Regions from separate parts of the Frateuria sp. GZRe12 genome, predicted to be linked through region 2. Evidence: predicted binding sites of a transcription regulator. Region 2 holds the regulator's gene; each other region holds the start of a gene.

Region 1 (3,272 bases), on a different contig from region 2:
GCATTCGCCACGACCCTCGCCCAATTCATCGCGCGCGGGTTGCTGGGCGAGCAGGCCTGAGCCTTGCGTGGAAGAAGCGAAACGGACAGCTCCCAGCGGAGGCACGTCATGCGCGCACCTGTTCACCTCAACACTTTCCGTTCCGCCGCCTGCGTGGCGCTGGTGGCGACGATTCTCCTGGTGTGGCTCAGTCTGGGGGTCGGCATCATCGGGGCCGATGGCGATCCGGCCAACCGGATGTATTTCGGGGTAGTGGCAATCGGCGTCGTCGGCGCGGCCATCGCGCGCCTGCACCCCGTGGGGATGGCGCGGGCGCTCGCGGCGATGGCATTTGCGCAGGCGCTGATTGGTGCGTTCGCGCTGGTCGAGGGGCTGGGGCTTCCCTGGAGCGGGCCGGCGGAGATCGTGTTGTTGAATGGCTTCTTCGTGGCGTTGTTCGGAGGATCGGCGTGGATGTTTGCGCAGGCGGCGCGGGGCGAACCGGAGCGTGGCGGGGTTTGAGGCACGGCGAGCGATCGCGGGACTCGCGGTCGCGCACACAGGTGCGCTCCTACCGGGAAGTATCAGATCGGGAGTTGCTCGCGGGCCTGCATGGCCAGTTCGAAGGAGTGCCGCCGCAGGTCGTGGTCGAAGATGTTGGCGGTGAGCATCAGCTCGTCGGGTTGGTGGCGGGCGATGAAGTCGGCCAGGCCCTTTTGCACGGTGGCGGGGCCACCGACCACGGCACATGCGAGCGCGCGTTCGACGCCGAGCTTTTCGGTGGGTGTCCAATAGGTCTCGATGTCGTCGATGGGCGGGGGCACCAGCCCGGGCTGGCCGCGGCGCAGGTTGATGAAGCTTTGCTGTTGCGTAGTAAACAGGCGGCGGGCCTCCGCATCGGTGTCGGCTGCGACCACGTTGATCCCGAGCATGGCGTAGGGCTGCGCGAGCCGCGGCGACGGGCGGAATTCGCGGCGGTAGATCGACAGCGCGGCGTCCATGGCATCGGGCGCGAAGTGCGAGGCGAAGGCGAAGGGCAGTCCCAGCGCCGCGGCCAGGCGCGCACTGAACAGGCTGGAGCCCAGCAGCCAGACGGGCACGTCCAGGCCCGCGCCGGGAACCGCGCGCACCGCCTGGCCGGGACTGGCCGGTTCGAAGTAGTGCAGCAGTTCGAGCACGTCGTCGGGAAAGGTTTCCGCCGCGTCGCCGTAGCGGCGCAGCGCGCGCATGGTCGCCTGGTCGGTCCCCGGGGCGCGGCCCAGTCCCAGGTCGATGCGGCCCGGATACAGCGCGGCCAGCGTGCCGAATTGCTCGGCCACCTGCAGTGGCGCATGGTTGGGCAGCATCACGCCACCTGCGCCCACGCGGATGGTCGAGGTGCCGCCGGCGACGTGGCCGATCAGTACCGCCGTGGCTGCGCTGGCGATGCCCGGCATGTTGTGGTGCTCGGCCAGCCAGTAACGCCGGTAACCCAGTTGCTCGCCCAACCTGGCCAGGTCCAGCGTGTTGCGGAAGGCGGCGCTTGCATCGTTGCCTTCGGTGATGGGGGCCAGGTCGAGTATCGATAATGGGATCATGCGGAGGTCCTGCGCAGGGTTCCCAGGATGTGGGGCCGCGGGGCGGCCATTGCCAGTGCCACGCGGGCGGGGGTCGACTCTCCGGCTGCGCCTGCGCTCGGCAGGAACAGGGTGCATGGGCCGGCTACATTTCCCTGCCGGACTGCCGATACAGCGCGGAGCACGCCATGGAACCTGCATCCGGATGATCGCCATGTGGCGGCGTCTTTTCGCCGCGAGGAAAGTTCCGAGCCGCCCTGCCCCCGCCCCGCCGATCGTGACGGTGGTGGCCGACGTGCCCGTGCGCGAGATGGGGCCGCCACTGGCGGTGGTGGAGGATCGTTTCCATCGCTTCGTGCTGGGCCTTCCGGCGGCCGTCAGCGATACCGCCAGCGGAGCCGAGCAGGCCACGTTGCGGCGGCTGGAGGCGATCGGCGAGCGCTTCGACGTCAGCGGGCTGCCGCGCCTGCCCAGCGTGCTGCCACAGCTGCTGCGCGCGCTGAGGAACGACAACCTGGCCGGATCGCAGCTGGCCGCGCTGATCGGCCGCGATCCGGTGCTCGTGGGCGAAGTGATGCGCGTGGCCGGCAGTGCGCATTTCCGTTCGGCACAGCCGATCCATAGCCTGCAGCACGCGGTGGTCCTGCTCGGGCGCGATGCCCTGCGCCGGGTCGCCACGCTGCACGTGATGAAGCCGATCCTGCAGGCCAGCGCGGGCATGCGCGGGCATATGGCCGGGCCATGGCTGTGGGAGCACGCCGAGCGCTGCGCGCATGCCGCCGCCTTCCTCGGCCGGCATGGGGGCTGCGATCCGTTCGAGGCGTTCCTGGCCGGCATGGTCTGTCATACCGGCACCGGCGCGATCGTGCGCCTGCTGGACCAGGAGGCGCCGCCGTCGCTGGGGCCGTTCTCGCCGGTGTTCCTGGCTGGCTGCATGCGCATCGGTGCGCGGCTGTCGCTGCGCGCGGTGCGGCATTGGGAGATGCCGGCCAACGTGATCGAAGCACTGGTCGAACGCGTCAACGCACCGCAGGCGCCGGCATCGCCGCTGGGCAAGGTGCTGGCCTGCGCCGATCCGCTGGCGATGGTGCAGCTGCTGGTGGAGCGCGACCTGCTGGATGCCGAACTGGACTACAGCGCAACCTGGCCGGACAGCTTTCCCGCGCCGGTCATGCGGCGCGGACAGCTGGACCTGCGCCGGCAGTTCATGCCGACACAGGACTGAAGGGCATCAGTGCGGCGTCGATCCCACGTCCGTGCGCAACTGCCGCGCAATGTCGTCGGCTCCGGTGGCCAGCAGGGTGGCCAGCGCCATGGCGTAGTCGCCCCGGGTCGGCGCGGGCATGGACGGGGAGACGTGATAGGTCTTGTCCGAACCCAGGCCGCGTGCATTGATGGCGCAGTGCGTGCCCAGCTCGAGCGTGACGTTGGCCGGCGTGGCCTCGGTGTCCACGCGCATCTCGGCGAAGACCTGCTCGCAATGCACCACCAGATCGGTGAAATAGGCCGGCTCCAGCGCATGGCGCAGGCGCGACTGCAGCACTTCGGACACCGGCGGCGCGGGCTTGAGCGTGAGCGAATCCTCCAGGCCGCGAACCTCGACGTCCTGTTGATCCTGCTCGACCTGCAGCCACGGCGCCGAGGCCGGCGTTACCAGGCTGCCCAGCGCAACCGGCACACGCGTGTCCTGCGAACCCCCACATGCAGCCAGCAGCAATGCACCGCCGACCACCCATG
Region 2 (3,272 bases):
TGGGCGAGGCCGGCGAGCTGCGTGTCTGCCTGGTGCTGGCCGCCAATGCGCAGGCGCAGTCGCTCGAGGAAGCCGTGCGCGCCTACCTGCCGGCCAAGCCGCACGCGGCGATCCTGACCAAACTCGATGAGGCGCCCAGCCTCGGCGGCGCACTGTCGGTGCTGATCCGCCACCAGCTGGCGCTGGACTACACCACCGACGGCCAGCGCGTGCCCGAGGACATCGCTGCCGCCGATGCACGCCTCTTGGTGTGCCGCGCCGCGCAGGCGCTCAAGGGCAATGCGCCGGCCGCGGACGAGGCGGTGCTGGCCGAGCGTTTCGGGACGATGGTGGCCCAGGCATGAGCGGAATCCTTGCAATGAATCAGGCGTGGGGCTTGAAAGACATGTTCAACGCGATCACGGGCGAGCGCGACAGCGCGCCGCCCGCACCGCACCGGCCGCACCAGGCGGCCAACGCAGGCGCGCCGCGCCGCCGCTGCCGCGCGATCGCGGTGGCCGGCGGCAAGGGCGGGGTGGGCAAGACCACCGTGGCGGTCAACCTGGGCATGAGCCTGGCGATGGCCGGGCGCGAGGTCATGCTGCTGGACGCCGACATGGGCCTGGCCAACGTCGACGTGCTGCTCGGCCTGGCGCCCTCGCGCCACCTGGGCCACCTGCTGGACGGCACGGCCACGCTGGAAGAATTGGTACTGGACGCCCCGCACGGGCTGAAGGTTATCCCCGGCGGCTCCGGCGCGCGGCGCCTGGCGCAGCTGGGCAACGGCGAGCATGCCGCGGTGATCCGCGCGTTCGACGAGTTGCCGCGGCCGCCCGACTACCTGCTGGTCGACACCGCCGCGGGCCTGTCGGACAACGTGGCGATGTTCGCCGCGGCGGCCGACGACGTGGTGCTGGTGGTCTGCGACGAGCCGGCCTCGCTCACCGACGCCTACGCGTTGATCAAGGTCCTCTCCCGCGACTTCGGCGTGCGTCGCTTCCGCTTCGTCGCCAACCTGGTGCGCAACCTGGGCGAGGCCCGCGCGCTGCACCAGAAGCTGGCCAAGGTCAGCGACCGCTTCCTGGACGTGGTGCTGGACTTCATGGGTTTCGTGCCGCAGGACGAGCGGCTCAAGCAGGCCATCCGGCGCCAGAACGCGGTGGTGGACATGTGGCCGGCGGCGCGTTCGTCGCAGGCATTCAAGCAATTGGCAGGTGCGGTCGATAACTGGGAGGAACCCGCGCGCGCGGGCCTGGACCGCATCGCATTTTTCGGTGGCCAGGCCGTGACGGCGTCGGGGTGGTGACATGAGCGTGGCATCGGAATATCTCCAGCTGCAAAAACAGAGTGCAGATGAGTTGGTGCGCCAGCACGCGCCACTGGTGCGTCGTATTGCCTATCACCTGATGGGTCGTCTTCCCCCCAGCGTGGACGTGGGCGACCTGATCCAGTCCGGCATGATCGGCCTCCTCGAGGCCGCGCGGCACTACGCCACCGACCGCGCCGCCAGCTTCGAGACCTACGCCGGCATCCGCATCCGCGGGGCCATGCTGGACGAACTGCGCAAGACCGACTGGACCCCGCGCTCGGTGCATCGCAAGGTGCGCGAAGTCGCCGAGGTGGTGCGCCAGATCGAGATCGAGACCGGCGCCGACGCCGAAGATGCCGAAGTCATCAAGCGCCTCGGCGTGAGCGCGGAGGACTATCACCAGATCCTCGCAGACGCCGCCAGCGCGCGCCTGCTCAGCCTCACCGCGCCGGACGACGGCGACGGCGCGCCGGCTTTCGACGTGGTCGACCAGGGGGCCTTGGGGCCGGCCGAGAGCATCGAGCAGGAGGGCCTGCGCCAGGCTTTGATCGACGGCATCTCCGGCCTGCCCGAGCGCGAGCAGCTGGTCATGTCGCTGTACTACGAGCAGGAATTGAACCTCAAGGAAATCGGCGCCGTGCTCGGCGTGACCGAGTCGCGCGTGTGCCAGATCCATGGCCAGGCGATCGTGCGGCTGCGTGCGCGCATGGGCGACTGGCGCGACGGCGTGCAGGGGGAGCCGGAAACCGGCACCCGCAAGGGCAAGGGCCGCCGCGCTTCCTCCGACCGTTCCGTCTCCCGCTGACCCCTTCGACTTCCGACCCTTCGATCCCCATTCCCTACCAGAGGAACCAATGGACAAGAACATGAAAATCCTCGTGGTGGACGATTTCTCCACCATGCGGCGCATCGTCAGGAACCTGCTGGTGGAGCTGGGCTTCACCAACACGCTGATCCAGGAAGCCGACGACGGCAACAACGCGCTGACCATGCTCAAGAGCCAGCCGTTCGACATGGTCGTGACCGACTGGAACATGCCCAACATGACCGGCATCGACCTGCTGCGCGCGATCCGCGCCGAGCCCTCGCTCAAGGGCCTGCCGGTGCTGATGGTCACGGCGGAGAACAACCGCGACCAGATCATCGCCGCGGCCCAGGCGGGCGTGAACGGCTACATCGTCAAGCCGTTCAACGCGGTCACGCTGAAGGAGAAGCTCACCAAGATCTTCGAGCGCCTCGCCGCCGCGGGGGCCAGCGCATGAGCGCCGTGCTTTCCACCTTCGACGAAACCGCGCTGCCGCAGGAGCTGCAGAACCTGCTCAACAGCGAAGACGGCGCCGCGTTCGAGCACGCGCTCGATGCACTGGTGCGCCAGCGCGAGCAGCACCTGTTCCGCGCGCTGGGCCTGCTCGCGCGCGACCTGCATGGCGCGGTCAGCCGGCTCGGCAACGACCTGGCGCACGAAGGCGTGCCGGGCAGGGTCGCCGACGTGCGCAAACATCTGAACGACGTGCTGGAGATGAGCGCCCAGGCGGCCCATCGCAGCATCGATTTCGCCGAACGCATGAGCCCCGAGGCCGACGCGCTGGCGCAGAGCGCCGAACAGGTGCTCGCCTCGGCCGCCCCGTACGATCCGGTCGCGGACCTGGCGCGCCAGGCCGGCAACTTCGCCGGCGCCTGCCGCGAAGGCCTCAACGACATGGTGATGGCGCAGTCCTGGCAGGACCTCTCCGGCCAGCGCATCAAGAAGGTGGTCAATTTCATCGAGTCGGTGGAGTCGTCGCTGCTGGAGCTGGTCCGCCTGACCGGCGCGCTGTCCGGGCGCGAGCCGCCGCCGGTGGTGGAGAAGATCTCCGGCCAGGACGAGGCGGACCGGCTGCTCAGCGAATTCGGCTTCTGAGCGCGGCGGGATGAGCATGGATCCCTCGCTCGACGCCGAACTGCGCGACGATTTCCTGGTCGAGGCCGGGGAACTGGTCGAGCG
Region 3 (3,272 bases), on a different contig from region 2:
GCGGGATGGTTTTTTGTTCCCGCTGTCGGCGCGCGGATTTTTTGCCTTGGCAGATCGTCGCCCACGAGTGGGCTCCTACGCGAGGCGGCGCCTAGCGGCCAGCCGGACGCAGCGTGGGCGGCACCGGCAACGCCGTGGCGGCGACCGGCGCAGCCGGCAGGGAGACGCCGGCGGGCATCGTGACCTCGGGATGCGCGGAAACACGCGTCGCACCTGTCGTCGGCGTGGGCGGCGCCTGCACCGAAGCGGTGGGTGGGTCCTGCGTGGGGTGGGCGTCGACCACATCCTGCGACAAGGCCGCCGCTTCGGCCTCCCTGGTCATCACGATGATGCTGATCCGTCGGTTGATCGGATTGTCCGGGTGCGCCTTGTCCAGCGGCACCGAGGCCGCCAGGCCGACTACACGCGCGGTCTTGCCCTTGGTCATGCCGCCTGCGAGCAACGCGCGCCTGGCCGCGTTGGCACGGTCGGTGGAAAGCTCCCAATTGCTGTAGTCGCGCTCGTTGGCGTACGGCGCGTCGTCCGTGTGTCCGGTGATGCTGACGCGGTTGGGCACGCGGTTGATGAAGGTGCCGAGCTCACCCAGGATGGCGCGGGTGTAATCCTTCAACTGTGCGCTGCCCAGGTCGAACATCGGCCGGTTGAGCTTGTCCACGATCTGGATGCGCAGGCCTTCGGAGGTGATGTCCAGCAGCAGCTGGTCCTTGAATGGCGCGAGCGCCTGGCTGTTCTGGATCGCGGCATGCAACTGCTGCATCAGCTCCTGCAGGCGCGCCTTTTCCTGTTCGCGCGCGCGCTTTTCGATCGCCTCCTTGGAAACCGGGGCGGATGGGCCGTTGTGGCGGTCCTTGCCGGGCCCGTGCGAGAGATCCATTGCGCCGCCCAGTTGTACCGCCGCGTCGCTGGCGCCGCCGGGGCCCATGCGACCTGGCGGCGCAACGGTGGCGTTGCCCGGCGTCATGCTGGGATTGCGGAAGTATTCGGAGATCGCGGCCTTTTGCTCGCGCGTGCCGGCACCAAGGATCCACATCACCAGGAAGAACGCCATCATCGCCGTTACGAAGTCGGCGTAGGCCACCTTCCAGGCGCCGCCGTGGTGGCCGTGCGCCTGTTTCTTCACCCGTTTGATGATGATCGGCGGGCCGCCTCCTTCGCTCATGCGCCGGCTCCGGCGCGGGCGCCCTTGAGGTGGTCCTCGAGATCCTGGAAATTGGGGCGCGAGTGCGCCGAGAGCGCCTTGCGCGCGAACTCCACCGAAACTTTCGGGTTGTAGCCGCGCAGATTGGCCATCAGCGCCACCTTGACGCACTCGAAAGCCTTGCCGTCCTCGCGCACGCGGCTTTCCATCGCCGCCGCGACCGGCCCGATGAAGCCGTAGCAGAGCAGGATGCCCAGGAAGGTGCCGACCAGCGCGCCGGCGATGTGCTCGCCGATACGCGAGGTGTCTCCGCCCAGGTTTGACATGGTGGTGACGATGCCCAGCACCGCCGCGACGATGCCGAAGCCCGGCAATGCGTCTGCCATCTTGGCCACTGCCTGCGCCGGCGCCTCCGCCTCGTGATGGTGGTTCTCGACCTCGGCGTCCAGCAACGCTTCCAGCTCATGCGGCTCCATGCTGCCGCCCACGATCAGGCGCAGGCAGTCGGTGATGAACTCGACCAGGTGGTGCTCGCGAAGCAACCGCGGGTAGGCCGAAAACACCGAGCTCGACTGCGGATCCTCGATGTGCGACTCCATCCCGAGCACGCCTTCCTTGCGCATGACGCCGAAGATGTCATACAGCAACGCCAGCAGGTCGACGTAGTCCTGCTTCTTGTAGTTCGGCCCCTTCACCAGGGCCGCCGCCTCGCTCAGGGCCGCCTTGACGACCTTGCTGGAATTGGCCGTCAGGAAAGCGCCGATCGCGCCCCCGAAGATGATCAGCAGCTCGTAGGGTTGCCACAGCGCCAGCAGCTGTCCATGCGACATCACATAGCCGCCGAGCACGCAGCCGATGACGACCAACGTTCCAACCAGAACCAGCATTTCCCACTCCGGGCGCGCGACGCCTTCCAATCACTCCGGGTTATCGGTCGACTGGCGGAAAAATTGAACGGGCGAAGCTGCGAACGGGATCACCGTTGCTGCGGCCACCTGGAGCCCGGTTTGCCCGTGAGGCGCCTTCCCGCCTCGGCGGGACATTGTCCGAAGGGCGTATGGGACCGACCTCGCGAAAGACCAAAAAAAAGCCCGGCACATGGCCGGGCTTTTTTGGCGGGATACGGGCAACTCAGGGCCGCCGCGCAAGCTCCGGGTTGTCCTTGGTCTGCGGCATCAGGTCCTTCTTGGACACGCCCAGCCAAAGCAGGATCGGGCTGGCCACGAAGATCGAGGACAGCGTACCGACCACGATGCCGATCAGCATGGTGATGGCGAAGCCGTGCACCTGGGGACCGCCGATGAAGTAAAGCGCGGCCATCGTGATGCCGGTGAACAACGAGGTGATGATGGTTCGCGACAGTGTGGTATTGATCGAACGGTTGAGGACCTCTTCCGGTTCGGCCTTGCGCGAGAGCCGGAACAGCTCGCGAATGCGGTCGAATACCACCACCTTGTCGTTGATCGAGTAACCGATCACCGCCAGCACCGACGCCAGCACGGTCAGGTCGAATTCGCGCTGTACCAGCGAGATCACGCCGAGGGTGACCAGCGTGTCGTGCACTTCGGTCAGTAGCGCCGCGATCGCGAAGCGGCGCTCGAAGCGGATCCACAGGTACACGCCGATGCCAATGATCACGAAGATCGCTGCGATCGAGCCGTCGCTCTTGAGCTCGTCACCCACCTGCGGGCTGACGAAGCTGTGGCTGCTTTCCACCGCGTCCGGGCGCTCCTTCTTGAGCGCGGCCATGACGCTGGCGGCGACCTTGTCGGCACGCGCCGAGGCGCTCTCGCCGGGGGCCGCGCCGTCCTTGCCGTCAGCCTTGGGCTGCAGGCGGATCAGCACCTGGCGCGAACCGCCCAGGCTCTGCACGACCGGGTTCTCGATGCCTGCCTCGTCCAGCGCCGTGCGCACATCGCCGATGTCGATCGTGCGGTCGTATTTGACCTCGACCGAGATGCCGCCGGTGAAGTCCAGGCCGTAGTTGAGGCCGCGGGTGAGCAGCAGCCCCACCGACGCGATCATCAGCAGCGCCGCGATGACGATGCTGATCTTGCGCCAGTGCAGAAACGGCACGTTGCTGTTGTGGTTGAAGATTTCCATCGTTAGTACGTCCTCAGACCGACAGCGTCTT

Evidence for each region. Region 2 encodes FliA, which starts transcription of late flagellar genes. Its sites were predicted from a motif close to TAAAGTTTNNCNNNCNNNGGCCGATAA; they were not measured.
Region 1: ACFWZ4_RS10370 (HDOD domain-containing protein) is a predicted target of FliA. The motif match lies at 1,682-1,708, and genes of this name have one in related genera.
Region 3: motA (flagellar motor stator protein MotA) is a predicted target of FliA. The motif match lies at 2,066-2,092, and genes of this name have one in related genera.

Annotation. Positions count from the first base shown of each region.
Region 1 covers NZ_JBHZGI010000003.1:400,802-404,073, reverse strand. The annotation lists gene ACFWZ4_RS10385 (hypothetical protein) at 1-60, shown strand, start outside; gene ACFWZ4_RS10380 (hypothetical protein) at 109-501, shown strand; gene ACFWZ4_RS10375 (LLM class flavin-dependent oxidoreductase) at 564-1,556, opposite strand; gene ACFWZ4_RS10370 (HDOD domain-containing protein) at 1,750-2,760, shown strand; gene ACFWZ4_RS10365 (hypothetical protein) at 2,767-3,272, opposite strand, start outside.
Region 2 covers NZ_JBHZGI010000007.1:127,126-130,397, forward strand. The annotation lists gene flhF (flagellar biosynthesis protein FlhF) at 1-344, shown strand, start outside; gene ACFWZ4_RS14925 (MinD/ParA family protein) at 341-1,285, shown strand; gene ACFWZ4_RS14930 (RNA polymerase sigma factor FliA) at 1,287-2,093, shown strand; gene ACFWZ4_RS14935 (chemotaxis response regulator CheY) at 2,143-2,550, shown strand; gene ACFWZ4_RS14940 (protein phosphatase CheZ) at 2,547-3,188, shown strand; gene ACFWZ4_RS14945 (chemotaxis protein CheA) at 3,205-3,272, shown strand, end outside.
Region 3 covers NZ_JBHZGI010000003.1:196,731-200,002, reverse strand. The annotation lists gene motB (flagellar motor protein MotB) at 92-1,159, opposite strand; gene motA (flagellar motor stator protein MotA) at 1,156-2,025, opposite strand; gene secF (protein translocase subunit SecF) at 2,270-3,241, opposite strand; gene secD (protein translocase subunit SecD) at 3,255-3,272, opposite strand, start outside.